DNA from 2 places in the Streptococcus downei MFe28 genome. Region 1 is predicted to be linked to the other one. Evidence: predicted binding sites of a transcription regulator. Region 1 holds the regulator's gene; the other holds the start of a gene.

Region 1 (4,214 bases):
CCATGACGAATTGGCTCAAATGAACCACAAGATCGAACAAGATAACGAAAGCCGTGCTATGGTTAACAAACCAGCCCTGCCATTCTTGAAGTATGGATCTAAGGGCCAACTGACTGACGAAGTTTTGGCACAAGCTGAAGAAGACATCAAGGCTGAACTCAAGGCTGAAGGCAAACCAGAAAAAATCTGGGACAAGATTATCCCAGGTAAGATGGACCGCTTCAAGTTGGACAACACCAAGGTTGACCAAGAATATACCCTTCTGGCTCAAGTTTACATCATGGACGACAGCAAGACCGTTGAAGCCTACCTTGAATCTGTCAATGCTAAGGTTGTTGACTTTGCCCGCTTCGAAGTTGGTGAGGGAATTGAAAAAGCCACAAATGACTTTGAAAACGAAGTAGCCGCAACCATGGCTGCAGCCTTGAATAAGTAAGGGAGTGGGATAGAAGGGATTTGACTTTGTCAAAACCTTCCTTCCCCCTCCACTCTTTAATTTCAAGGTGTCAGGCTAAAACAGTCCACCGGACTGTTTTACCACCCCCGCAAGGCCGACTAGGCTTCTGCTGTGCCACGAAGTGGTGCAAAGAGGCCAATCAGCTACTGCGCCTAGCAGATGTACACCAGTTCCGCATGGGGCTGGTGTTTTTCTTTTTCCACGGGGTTGTAGGCGAACTCAATTCCTAGTTATTGTGCAGCTTAATCCTAATCTAATAACTTTTAATCCATGTTCAGTTGCGACAAGACTGGGTTTCAAGCCTAGTCTTTTTTAGTGCTCTGTCAAAGACTTTTGACAGAAAAAAAGTCTAAGTCAAAAGAATTTGATAGACAGCAAGATAAGAAACTGAGAAAATAGAATCAGAAAGAGAGGTAATGATGGCGGTAGGTCAACAATTACAATCGGCACGGTTGCTTAGCGACTTGACTCAAGAAGAGGTAGCTGACAGCCTTGGAGTATCGCGACAGACAGTGTCAAACTGGGAAAGGGGAAAAACCTATCCTGATATAGTCAGCTTGATAGCCCTGAGCAATCTTTATCATTTGAGCCTGGATCAACTGGTTAAGGGGGATGAAGCCATGGTGAAACATCTCGAAAAAACGACTGATTTAGTGACCAGTAACCGAAACTTAATCTGGTTACTAGGTCTTTATTTGCTCCTATTTTTCGGACTCCTATTTTTAGCTTTAATTTTTAAACATGATTATCTAATTATTCTGGCCGTCCTGATCCTACTCTTAGGAATGGGAGCTATCTTTTATCAAATTATTAGAATGATTTAGGGGGTGATTTTATGTTTAGTGGTCATATGTGGGTAATTATCGGGGCAGCTATCTTTTTACTAGGTTTTGTCAGCTTCAATATTCAACTTTACCAATTGATAAAATTGGATGCCCAGGCCAGAGGTATGGACCATCCTGAAATCTGGGTGCTATCGGCGTCTGGTCGGGGTGGCATTGTTGGCCTTCACCATTATTTTGTTCAACGTAGGGACTATCCAGCACCAAGGAGTCAAGAATTGGCCGAGCTTCAAAAGAAAAAGAGACTAGCCTTACTCTATTTAATTATCGGCTTGCTTGGGGGATTACTGATGACTATCGCTTCCCTGCCTAGCAAGGGATAAGGACCTTACCGCCACTTCGCTGGTATGTGATGGACTAGATGCCAAAGCATTAAATCCATCATCACAAATCAGCCACTGCGTCAATGTGTGTGATGTTGAAAAAGTAGCGAGGCTAGCACTTTTTAATTGTTTCAAGCTCTTCTTATGACGGGACGTTTTGCTAGTATTAGCTAGAACTGAAGGGCTTATCATATTTTCTGATAGGTTGGTTTGTCCAGTAGATAATGCTGGCAGACAAAGTTGGCTAGGGGAGAAGTCCACTCTTGGTGTCTGCTCCTTATTGAGTATTAGGTGATTTAGCGCTTAGAACGTATGCCTTCTTTGATTTTAGCTTTCAAAATTTCGCCTTTTAGGGTATAATAGTCAAAGTTAGTCAAAGATAAGGAAGGGTAGTTTATGCCTGTAAGAAATACTTCGGACAATATCGAAGAATATATCAAGAATATTTTGGCCCAGTCGGGTATTGTGGAGCTCAAGCGCTCCCATCTGGCGGACTCATTTGATGTGGTGCCCAGCCAGATTAACTATGTCATCAAGACTCGATTTACTGAGAGTCGGGGCTATGTGGTAGAAAGTAAGCGAGGAGGTGGCGGCTATATCCGCATTGCCAAGGTCACTTTTTCTGACAAACACCACCTGCTCAATGCCCTGGCAGGCTCAATCGGTGAAGCCATCAGTGGTCAGGTCTTTGATGACCTCATTCAACAGCTCTATGATCAAGATATTATTAGTGAGCGTGAGGGCAATATCATCCTGGCCTCATCCTCCGATGAGGTTCTGGGAGAAGATGCTCCTGGTATTCGTGCCCGCATGCTGAAAAAGATTATTCAACGCCTCGATAGAAAAGGAAATCCAGATGACTGATTATTCCCTGAAAATGCAAGAAATATTTAGCCGTGCCCAATATCAGGCGGCCCGCTACCAGAGTCAATTTTTGGAAAGTTGGCACCTGCTCTTGGCCATGGTGGACACCGATGAGACAGTGGCTCATCTGGCACTTATGGACTTTGCGGATAAGATTGATTTGGATGAGTATGAGGATGCGGCCATGCTGGTCATTCGCCGTAAGCCTCTCAAAAGGGCTAAGAGCCAAGAGATTTTGCCGGCTTCAAGGGCACTAGAGAGAATCTTAACCTATGCGGCTCGTATTGCTGAAGCTGTCAAGGCCCCTCAGGTCGGTAGCGAACACGTTCTCCTCTCCATGATGTTTGGTCGGGATAATTTGGCGGCTCGCATTTTGGAGCAGGTCGGTTTTCATTTTCAAGATGAGGGCAAGGATAATCTTCGATTGATTGACCTACGCAAAGTTATTGAGCGCTACTCAGGTTTTTCCAAGGAAGATGTCAAGGCTATTTTTGACTTGGCCAAGCCCAAGAAGTCTGGCAATGGCAACTTTAACAATATGATGGCAGGCCCTCAGCCAACGGCAGGAGACCTGGCTGACTTCACCCGAGACCTGACGGATCTAGCGGCTCAAGGACAACTGGAGACTGTGGTTGGTCGTGACGAGGAAATTACTCGCATGCTACAAATTCTTAGCCGCAAGACTAAGAATAATCCTGTCTTGGTCGGTGATGCCGGTGTTGGTAAGACGGCTCTAGCCTACGGCCTAGCCCAGAGGATTGTCCAAGGAGAAGTTCCATACGAACTGGCCGATTTCCGAGTTTTGGAATTGGATATGATGTCGGTGGTAGCTGGCACCCGTTTCCGGGGAGACTTTGAAGAGCGGATGAACCAAATCATTGCGGATATCGAGGCCGATGGCCATATCATTCTCTTTGTTGACGAGGTTCACACCATCATGGGTTCTGGCAGCGGGATTGATAGCACCCTGGATGCCGCCAATATTCTTAAGCCAGCCCTTTCTAGAGGGACCCTCCACATGATTGGAGCGACAACCCAGGAGGAGTATTCCAAGCATATTGAGAAGGATGCAGCCCTCTCCCGTCGCTTTGCTAGGGTTTTGATTGAAGAACCGACAGTTGATGCTGCCTACCAGATTCTCTTGGGACTCAAGGAAAGCTATGAGAGCTACCACAATGTCACCATCTCTGACCAGGCAGTCTTAACGGCCGTCAAATCAGCCCACCGCTATTTGACCAGCAAGAACTTGCCGGATTCGGCCATTGACCTGCTGGATGAGGCCAGTGCTATGGTGCAAAATACGGTCAAGCGTTCCCTGCCAACCTTCCTCAGCTCTGCTGACCAGGCCCTCTTGTCAGGAAATCTAGGAGCGGTTGCGGATCTGCTTCAGGAAGAGGATCAGCAAAAGGTTCGCCAGCCTGTCGCTGTCAAGGAAGAGGATATTCTCAGGACCCTCAGCAAACTCTCAGGCATTCCTCTTGAGAAGATGACCCAGGCTGATAATCAACGCTACCTCAATCTAGAAAAAGAACTCCACAAGCGCGTGATTGGCCAGGATGATGCCGTTTCAGCGGTTTCTCGTGCCATTCGGCGCAACCAATCAGGTATCCGAACAGGCAAGCGACCAATTGGTTCCTTCATGTTCCTAGGGCCAACTGGGGTTGGTAAAACCGAGTTAGCCAAGGCCCTTGCTGAACTCCTCTTTGATGATGAGTCGGCCCTGATTCG
Region 2 (4,214 bases), 2.0 Mb from region 1:
CCTTGGCTAGATTGATTTTTATTGAGTATTATTAGGCCCTCAGCCCAACTAGTGAGGAGAAACAGATGATAGATTTTGATTTTAACACCCTACCCGACCGCCTAGAGAACCACTCAATGAAATGGAAAGAAGTAGAGGCCAATCGGGACCTGCTACCTCTTTGGGTAGCCGATATGGATTTCCTGCCTTTTCCTAAAATGAAGGCAGCTGTAGAGGCCTATGCCCAGCGTGGCGACTACGGTTACCCTTATTTTTCTGACCAAGTCCTAGAGTCCATCCAGACCTGGGAAAAAGAGGAGCATGGCTATGGATTTGAGAAGGAAGCTCTGGTTCTGATTGAAGGCGTGGTACCAGCTATTTCGGTGGCCATTCAGGCCTTCAGTAAGGAAGGCGAGGCGGTCCTCATCAATACCCCAGTCTATCCGCCTTTCGCTCGCTCGGTCAAGCTCAATAATCGCCAGTTAGTTGAAAACTCCTTAGTCGAGAAAAATGGACGTTTTGAATTAGAATTTGAGCAATTGGAAAAGGACCTTGTTGAAAACCAAGTCAAGGTCTATGTCTTTTGTAGTCCTCACAATCCAGGTGGCCGGGTCTGGAGTCCAGAAGAATTGGTTAAGGTGGCAGAGCTTTGCCGTAAGCATAATGTTATTCTGGTTTCTGATGAGATTCACCAAGACCTGGCCCTCTTTGGGAACAAGCATCATTCTCTCAACACCTTAGGTGACTTCAAGGATTTCACCCTAATTCTAGGTAGTGCCACCAAGACCTTTAATGTAGCAGGGACTAAGAATAGTTTTGCCATCATTGAAAATCCTGAACTGAGAGCCATTTTCAAAAAACGGCAGCTGGGCAATAATCAGCACGAGGTTCCAACCATTGGACTGGTGACCACCGAAACTGCCTTTCGCTACGGTCGCTCTTGGTTAACGGAACTCAAGAAAGTTTTGGAAGAAAATATCAATCTGGTGGTTGAGCGCCTGACAAGGGAGACTCAAATAAAGGTCATGAAGCCAGAAGGAACCTATCTGGTCTGGCTGGACTTTTCAGCCTATAGCTTGGATGATGAAGAACTTCACCGCAAAATCAAGGAGGAAGCCAAGTTGATTCTCAATGTCGGCTCCACCTTCGGGAAAGAGGGTCTTGGTCATGCTCGCTTAAATGTCGCAACGCCACAGGCTACCCTAAAAGAGGCTCTAGACCGCCTGAGTCAGGTTTTCTAAAAAGCTCCTCAGCTGGCTTATTTCCTGAATTTTCCTGCTAATTATGGGATGTTTTGCTATAATAAAGGAAAACAAGAAGAAAGGTGGAAAGCTTCACAGAAGCGGACACATTATGGGAAAATTTCAAGTTATTTCACATCCACTGATTCAGCACAAATTATCAATCTTGCGTCGTGAGGATACCTCAACCAAGGTCTTTCGCGAATTGGTCAATGAAATTGCCATGTTGATGGGCTACGAAGTTTCTCGAGACCTCCCCTTAGAAGATATCGAAATCCAGACCCCCATCACCAAGACGACTCAAAAGCAGTTGGCTGGTAAGAAATTGGCCATTGTCCCTATTTTGCGGGCTGGAATTGGGATGGTTGATGGCTTGGTTAGCTTGGTCCCTGCAGCTAAGGTTGGCCATATCGGAATGTATCGCGATGAAGAGACCCTGCAACCTGTTGAATATCTGGTTAAATTGCCAGAAGATATTGACCAAAGGCAAATCTTCCTAGTTGACCCTATGTTGGCGACAGGTGGCTCAGCAATCTTAGGCGTTGATTCCTTGAAGAAGCGCGGGGCAGCTAACATTAAATTTGTCTGCCTAGTCGCTGCTCCCGAAGGGGTGAAGGCCTTGCAGGAAGCTCACCCAGATATCGACATCTACACCGCAGCTCTTGATGAAAAGCTCAACGAAAATGGCTATATTGTCCCTGGCTTGGGAGATGCGGGCGATCGTCTCTTTGGAACAAAATAAGTTGATAAAGCAAGAAGTTCCCTCAGAAGGTAGCTTCTTTTTCTTAGCCTAAGTTTTTTATTTGACCTTTTTTGACCAAATCGCTATAATGGTGACACGGTGATAGAGCGACCAATCTCTAATCAATAGATTGGTCTTCTGTCCAGATTTAAGTTAAGAAACGGAGAATTTTTATGATTCCAGTAGTTATTGAACAAACCAGCCGTGGAGAACGCTCCTACGATATTTATTCTCGTCTTTTAAAAGACCGGATTGTCATGTTGACAGGGCCAGTCGAAGACAATATGGCCAACTCCATCATTGCCCAGTTGCTCTTCTTGGATGCCCAAGATAGTAGCAAGGATATTTATCTTTATGTCAATACCCCAGGTGGGTCTGTCTCAGCCGGTTTGGCCATTGTAGACACCATGAATTTCATTAAATCCGATGTGCAAACTATTGTTATGGGGATGGCTGCTTCCATGGGAACCATCATCGCTTCCAGCGGTGCCAAGGGCAAACGCTTTATGTTGCCTCATGCTGAATATATGATCCACCAACCAATGGGTGGTACTGGCGGTGGAACCCAGCAATCCGATATGGCTATTGCGGCTGAACACCTACTGCAAACTCGGGAAACCCTTGAAAAAATCTTGGCTGACAATTCAGGCCAAACTCTCAAGAAGATTCACGCCGATGCCGAACGCGACAACTGGATGACCGCCAAAGAAACCTTGGATTATGGCTTCATTGATGAAATCATGGAAAATAATGAATTAAAGTAAAATGCTAAGAGCGTTAAAAAGTCATATGAAAATGGGAAAGGGGCAGAAAATTCTGATTTTCTAGGACCTTTAACTTTTTCACTAGGCTTTTAACCCGAGATCAATTAAATCAAAACCACCAGTTCGAAACTTGAGCTGGTGGTTTTGATTTGCTTCTTTATTAATCAAGAGACATCTCTCAATGAATTGACTTCTTAATTGTACCTTCGAACTTGTTATAGGCAGCCACAGCATCCCTATAAGAGGCATTGGCTTCGCTGAGGGCTTTGAAAAAGACTAAGGTTTTAATATTACTTTACAAAAATAATTTTTAAGGTAACTCTTTAATTGAAGATATAGAAGCTCGCTGACCCTGTTGTTCTTTTGTAAGAATATATAAGTAAATGCAATGGACGGAATTGGAAATATTCCCACAAATATGAATCAATTTTTGGGCAAATAGAGAAAAGATAATTGGAAGATATAGCAATTGGAATTTAGGTTAGGCCATCGTTAACGCGTCTTGATGAACCGAGTAGAAGGCAGAGTTTTCTCTATCCCCAGCCTCAAACAGTCTGCTAGACTGTTTTGAAGCTTGCCTAATCCGATTCCTAAATCAAACCGCTATATTACTTATGTTAGGCATTTATTTTCACCCAATCTCTTAATTCTGCCAAGCTATAATTTGAGCTTATTTGGTCGAAGACCTGAGCTAGAGTAATTGAAGAAAGTGTCGTAACCAATGTATCCTCAATTGCATCAAGCGAGTCTGTAACCGCACATTTTTGAGCTTTTTTACCTTCATTTTCACCTAGGAATTTTTTCAATAATTGTTGACTAGCAAATATTTTTCCCCTTCCCTCAATTGCTACAAATACATCATAAAAAGTAATTTCTTTTAATGGCTTCGCTAAAGAAAATCCACCAAATTTTCCTGGAACCGAAGTAATTAATCCTTCATTAACTAGCAGTTTTATGATTTTTTTTAAGTATGAGTGGGATGTTCCTAACCTTTCGCTTAGCAATTGGGAATTCATTGTCTGCTTATCAGGTAATTGTGAAAGTATTAGCAAAACATAAACAGATTGTTCCCAACCAGATGATAGTTTCATATTGACATTTACCTCCAATAGTAATATACTCTCTATTAGAGATATAAAATATCTCTAATAGGAGCAATTATTTTCTCTTATTATATCTTTTTGATAATGGATTGTAAAGATGGGAGGAAAACTAGTGGTTTTTAAAGTATCATCTAAGAACTCGTTCTTATTTAGTATTATATTGACGACTATATTTATGGGTTCGTCTTTTCCAACTGGGAAATATTTGATTTCTATTAATCGTGCTCCTCCCTTTCTAATTGGAAGTTGGCGTTTTATTATTGCAGGTCTCCTAATGTTAGTATTCACAATTTTAACAAAAGGAATATCTGAAATAATACCTAGAAGCAAAGGAAGTATAAAAAAAGGAATTTTATTAGTTATAAGTATCGGACTATTGCAAACA

What was found. Region 1 encodes CtsR, which represses protease genes until heat stress. Its sites were predicted from a motif close to TTGGTCAAAAAAGGTCAAANA; they were not measured.
Region 2: a site for CtsR is predicted at 2,021-2,041, ahead of DYE66_RS10445 (ATP-dependent Clp protease proteolytic subunit). Genes of this name have one in related genera too.

The regions. Positions count from the first base shown of each region.
Region 1 covers NZ_UHFA01000002.1:211,138-215,351, reverse strand. Annotated here, with positions in the region: gene tsf (translation elongation factor Ts) at 1-436, shown strand, start outside; gene DYE66_RS01035 (helix-turn-helix domain-containing protein) at 877-1,281, shown strand; gene DYE66_RS01030 (hypothetical protein) at 1,293-1,622, shown strand; gene DYE66_RS01020 (CtsR family transcriptional regulator) at 2,019-2,486, shown strand; gene DYE66_RS01015 (ATP-dependent Clp protease ATP-binding subunit) at 2,479-4,214, shown strand, end outside.
Region 2 covers NZ_UHFA01000002.1:2,171,285-2,175,498, reverse strand. Annotated here, with positions in the region: gene DYE66_RS10455 (MalY/PatB family protein) at 66-1,220, shown strand; gene upp (uracil phosphoribosyltransferase) at 1,333-1,962, shown strand; gene DYE66_RS10445 (ATP-dependent Clp protease proteolytic subunit) at 2,136-2,726, shown strand; gene DYE66_RS10440 (RrF2 family transcriptional regulator) at 3,344-3,817, opposite strand; gene DYE66_RS10435 (DMT family transporter) at 3,942-4,214, shown strand, end outside.